2 regions of the Streptomyces sp. cg40 genome follow, and region 2 is predicted to be linked to the other one. Evidence: riboswitches for the same ligand, from Rfam matches in the RefSeq annotation. Region 2 holds a riboswitch; the other holds the start of a gene.
The links. Region 2 has a riboswitch for cobalamin ahead of metE (5-methyltetrahydropteroyltriglutamate--homocysteine S-methyltransferase). Riboswitches for the same ligand answer to the same signal wherever they lie in the genome.

Region 1 (2,844 bases), 1.3 Mb from region 2:
GAAGGAGGAGCTCCCCGTCATCGCCGGTCACTGAAATTCCTTAGGGGCGCGGGGCTGTATCAATGTGCGGCTCCGCCGCGTGGGCGCGACCAGCCACAACGAACCCGCAGCGGGCCGCCGACAGCAAGTAAGACGGCGGCCCGTTGTCATACAGACTCACCCCCATGAACATCCTCATCCGCCCAGCAGACCCCACCGAATACGAACCCCTGGGCGAAATCACAGCCCAGGCCTACCTCCAGGACGGCCTCCTCGACTTCGGCGAAAGCGACGCATACCTCGGCGAGTTGAGAGCCGTGGCAAAACGAGCCGCCGCAGCCGACGTCCTCGTAGCCGTCGAGAACGGCCACCTCCTCGGCGGAGTGACCTTCGTCCCGTCCGGCGGCCCCATGGCCGACATCGCGCAACAAGGCGAGGCCGAGATCCGCATGCTGGCGGTCGCCCGCGAGGCCCGCGGCAAGGGCGCCGGCGAGTCCCTGGTCCGCGCCTGCGTGGACCGCGCCCGGGCCACCGCGGGCTGCACAGCGGTCGTCCTGTCGACCCAGCGCACCATGCACGCCGCCCACCGCATCTACGAACGCGTCGGCTTCACCCGCGCCCCGGAGCGCGACTGGAAACCCCTGCCGGAGCTCGACGACATCACTCTCCTCACCTATGAGTTGACACTCTGAAACAGCCGCGACACAACATCTGGGGGTGCCACGACAGCCCGGCACAAGATGTATGCTCATGCTCGCTGTCGCCGCAGGGGAATCCGGTGTGAATCCGGAACTGTCCCGCAACGGTGTACTTGCGTGCATGTGCACGCCTGGTCAGTCCGAGGACCTGCCGACGGCGCGCCCGGCCAACCGGCCAGGGCGCATGACGTCCGGGCCTCGTGGAGTGGGCCGGTGGACGCGACGCCCCGTGCGCTCGTGAGCTGCCGCCTGCCCTCCGCAAGGCCCCGTGCCGAGCGAGGGAGAGCCCCACCGTGACCATCGCGCCAGCAGAGCCGGCATCAGCGACCCAGGCGAACGAGGCGATCGCGACCGGAACCGACCTGCCGGGAACCGCCGTTCCCGGTGCCGACGGTCCCGGCGCCGCGATCCTGCGGACCCTGACCGAGCTGACCGCCGACCTTCCCGACGCCGACCCCGGCCGGGTCGCCGCCGCCACGCTCCGTGGCCGGTCCGCGCACGCGGACGAGACGGAACTGCGCGAACTGGCCACGGAGGCCGCCGCCGGCCTCATCTCCGAGGACCCGGTCTACTCGCGGCTCGCCGCGCGCCTGCTGACGATCAGCATCGCCGCCGAGGCCGCGTCCCAGGGCGTCACGACGTTCACCGAGTCCGTCGCCGTGGGCCACCGCGAGGGCCTGATCGCGGACCGCACCGCCGAGTTCGTGACGCTGCACGCGGCCCGCCTCGACGCGCTGATCGCCGCCTCCTTCGATGAGGGTGCCGACGACCGTTTCGGCTACTTCGGGCTCCGCACCCTGCACAGCCGCTACCTCCTCCGGCACCCGATCACCCGCAAGGTCATCGAGACGCCCCAGCACTTCATGCTGCGCGTGGCGTCCGGCCTGGCGGAGGACGACAGCACCCGCGCCCTGGACGAAGTCACCGCGCTCTACCGCCTGATGAGCCGCCTCGACTACCTCCCCTCCTCCCCCACCCTCTTCAACTCCGGCACCCGGCACCCCCAGATGTCGTCCTGCTACCTCCTCGACTCCCCGCTGGACGAGCTGGACTCCATCTACGACCGCTACCACCAGGTCGCCCGCCTCTCGAAGCACGCCGGTGGCATCGGTCTTTCGTACTCCCGTATCCGCAGCCGCGGTTCGCTGATCCGGGGCACGAACGGGCACTCCAACGGCATCGTGCCGTTCCTGAAGACGCTGGACGCCTCGGTCGCCGCGGTGAACCAGGGCGGCCGGCGCAAGGGTGCCGCCGCCGTGTACCTGGAGACCTGGCACTCCGACATCGAGGAGTTCCTGGAGCTGCGGGACAACACCGGTGAGGACGCCCGCCGTACGCACAATCTGAACCTGGCGCACTGGATCCCGGACGAGTTCATGCGCCGGGTGAACGAGGACGGCACCTGGTCGCTGTTCTCGCCGGCCGACGTGCCCGAGCTGGTCGACCTCTGGGGCGACGAGTTCGACGCGGCCTACCGCAAGGCGGAGGAGCAGGGCCTCGCGAAGAAGACCATCCCGGCCCGTGACCTCTACGGCCGCATGATGCGCACCCTCGCGCAGACCGGCAACGGCTGGATGACCTTCAAGGACGCGGCCAACCGCACCGCCAACCAGACGGCCGAGCCGGGTCACACCGTCCACTCCTCGAACCTCTGCACGGAGATCCTGGAGGTCACGGACGACGGCGAGACGGCGGTCTGCAACCTCGGTTCGGTGAACCTGGGCGCGTTCGTCACCGATGGTGAGCTGGACTGGGAGCGGCTGGACGAGACCGTCCGCACCGCCGTCACCTTCCTCGACCGGGTCGTGGACATCAACTTCTACCCGACCGAGCAGGCGGGCCGCTCCAACGCCCGCTGGCGTCCGGTCGGTCTGGGCGCGATGGGTCTCCAGGACGTCTTCTTCAAACTCCGCGTCCCCTTCGACTCCCCCCAGGCGCAGGCCCTTTCGACCCGGATCGCCGAGCGCATCATGCTCGCCGCGTACGAGGCCTCCGCCGACCTCGCCGAGCGCAACGGCCCGCTGCCGGCCTGGGAGAAGACCCGTACCGCCCGCGGTGTCCTGCACCCCGACCACTACGGCGTGGAGCTGACCTGGCCCGAGCGCTGGTCCGCGCTGCGGGAACGTATCGCCCAAGTCGGCATGCGCAACAGCCTGTTGCTGGCCAT
Region 2 (2,844 bases):
GCCGGTACTGAGTTGCAGCGCCCGCGAGGGCACGGGCCTGGACACGGTCTGGGAGCGCCTGGAACAGCACCGGTCCCTGCTGGACTCCACCGGCCGCCTCGCCGCCAAACGCCGCGAACAGCAGGTGGATTGGACATGGACGATGGTCCGCGACGAACTCCTCGGGCGACTGCACGCTGATCCGGCGGTACGCTCACTGGCCCCGGACCTCGAACGGCGGGTGCGGGAGGGCGAGTTGACGGCAACCCTGGCCGCCGAACAGATCCTGCGGGCTTTCGGATCCGGGCCCAGCTGACGCATCGCGACCGGAGGCCGTCCGAATGATTCCCGTACGGTTACTCGCCGGTGCTCCACTGGCGCTGGCTCTGGCGATGCTCGCCGTGTCCGGCTGCTCCGCCACCTGGGGCTGCTCCGACACCACCACGAAGCGCGGCAAGGCCGCTGTGAAGGTGCGGGTCGAGGATGTCGACGGGCGGTATCCCGGCGCCTCCGCCGAGATCGTCGACTGGCGCCTCGAGCCCCACCCGCAGCTGCCGAACGAGGGTGACCAAGTCCACTACCGCTACCGCTTCCACGACGCCGACGAGTTCAACGGCCCCGCTCTGGACGTCTGCGCGGTCGACAGGAAGCGCGTGGCCCTGCTGTGCGAGACGGTCTATTCGGCCGAGGCGTCCAAGCCCAACGGCGACGACACGGGCGACAGTTGGCTCGCCGTCGAGCACCCCGCGCAGGTTGCCGGAGTGCTGTTGATCCCCAATGACCAGTCCTACAGCCGACGTACCTGTTCGCAGGACCCCAAGGACGGCGGCGGGCCGCATCCCCCGCAGCAGCCCGCCCCGGGGGATCAGCTGTAATACGCTTGCCCACGCAGCTGGTTCGCCCCGTCAGCCAGACGGACGCGTCGCAAGAGGGAACCCGGTGAGATTCCGGGACTGCCCCGCAGCGGTGAGTGGGAACGACCGCCGTCATACGCACTGGGTCCGCGACAGGATCTGGGAAGCGACGGCCAGTAGGTGTCCTCCGGTCAGAAAAGGAGGACGTGCCCGCGAGTCCGAAGACCTGCCAACTGCCCGTGCGCAAACGGGTTTTGTGCGCGGAATCCCGGTGACCTCGTGGGCGGGTCGGCGTACAAATCGGCGGGCACGGCGACCGTGCGTCCGTCCGGTCTGGCGTTCCTTCGCGCTCGCGTCCCGTCCCGGGATCTCAGGGAGACAGCTCGCGAAGGAGAGTTCCGTGACAGCGAAGTCCGCAGCCGCGGCAGCACGGGCCACCGTGTACGGCTACCCCCGTCAGGGACAGGGCCGGGAACTGAAGAAGGCCGTCGAGGGCTACTGGAAGGGCCGCGTCGACGCCGGCGCCCTCCGGGCCACCGCCGCCGAACTGCGCCGCACCAACTGGCGGCAGCTGGCCGAGGCCGGGGTCCACGAAGTCCCGACCGGCGACTTCTCGTACTACGACCATGTCCTGGACACCAGCGTCATGGTCGGCGCGATCCCCGCCCGCCACCGCACCGCCATCGAACTCGACGCGCTGGACGGGTACTTCGCGATGGCGCGCGGCACGCAGGACGTGGCGCCGCTGGAGATGACGAAGTGGTTCGACACCAACTACCACTATTTGGTGCCCGAGTTGGGGCCGGACACGGCCTTCGCCGCCGACTCGGGCAAGCAGGTCGGTGAGCTGAAGGAGGCCCTCGCGCTCGGCCTCACGGCACGCCCGGTGCTCGTCGGCCCGGTCACCTATCTACTGCTCGCCAAGCCCGCGCCCGGAGTCGCCGCGGGCTTCGATCCGTTGACACTGCTGGACCGGCTGCTGCCCGTGTACGCCGAAGTGCTGGCGGATCTGCGGGCGGCGGGCGCGGAGTGGACGCAGCTCGACGAGCCCGCGCTCGTCCAGGACCGGACTCCGGCCGAACTGAACGCCGCCGAGCGCGCCTACCGCGACCTCGGCGCGCTCACCGACCGCCCGAAGCTGCTGGTCGCGTCGTACTTCGACCGGCTCGGCGATGCGCTGCCCGTTCTGGCGAAGGCTCCGGTGGAAGGGCTGGCACTCGACTTCACCGGGTCCGCCGCCGCCAACCTCGACGCCCTGGCCGCGGTGGGCGGGCTGCCCGGCAAGCGGCTGGTCGCCGGGGTGGTCGACGGGCGCAACATCTGGGTCAACGACCTCACCAAGTCCCTTGCCACGCTGGGCACGTTGCTCGGTCTCGCCGACCGGGTCGACGTGGCCGCCTCCTGCTCGCTGCTGCACGTCCCGCTCGACGCGGCAGCCGAGCGGGACATCGAGCCGCAGATCCTGCGCTGGCTCGCGTTCGCGCGCCAGAAGACGCGCGAGATCGTCACCCTCGCCAAGGGCCTGGCCCGGGGCACCGACACGATCTCCGCCCAACTGGCCGCGAACCGGGCCGACCTGGCCTCCCGCGCGGGCTCCCCGATCACCCGGGACCCCGCCGTACGGGCACGTACCGCCGCCGTCGCGGAGGCCGACGCCCGCCGTTCGCAGCCGTACGGCGAGCGGACCACCGCCCAGCGGGCGCGGCTCGGGCTGCCGCTGCTGCCGACCACCACGATCGGCTCGTTCCCGCAGACCGCCGAACTGCGCACCGCCCGCGCGGACTTGAAGGCGAACCGGATCGGCACGGCCGGGTACGAGGAGCGCATCAGGGCGGAGATCGGCGAGGTGATCTCCTTCCAGGAGAAGACCGGCCTCGACGTCCTGGTGCACGGCGAGCCCGAACGCAACGACATGGTCCAGTACTTCGCCGAGCAGTTGTCGGGCTACCTCGCCACGCAGCACGGCTGGGTCCAGTCCTACGGCACCCGTTACGTCCGCCCGCCGATCCTG

Region 1: linked by a shared signal. The riboswitch ahead of ACQHII_RS16790 (ribonucleoside-diphosphate reductase subunit alpha) and the one ahead of metE (5-methyltetrahydropteroyltriglutamate--homocysteine S-methyltransferase) in region 2 are both predicted to bind cobalamin.

Annotation. Positions count from the first base shown of each region.
Region 1 covers NZ_CP190128.1:3,848,129-3,850,972, forward strand. Annotated here, with positions in the region: gene mctP (monocarboxylate uptake permease MctP) at 1-34, shown strand, start outside; gene ACQHII_RS16785 (GNAT family N-acetyltransferase) at 165-671, shown strand; cobalamin riboswitch at 724-847, shown strand; gene ACQHII_RS16790 (ribonucleoside-diphosphate reductase subunit alpha) at 971-2,844, shown strand, end outside.
Region 2 covers NZ_CP190128.1:2,534,461-2,537,304, forward strand. Annotated here, with positions in the region: gene meaB (methylmalonyl Co-A mutase-associated GTPase MeaB) at 1-295, shown strand, start outside; gene ACQHII_RS11205 (hypothetical protein) at 321-854, shown strand; cobalamin riboswitch at 856-1,081, shown strand; gene metE (5-methyltetrahydropteroyltriglutamate--homocysteine S-methyltransferase) at 1,234-2,844, shown strand, end outside.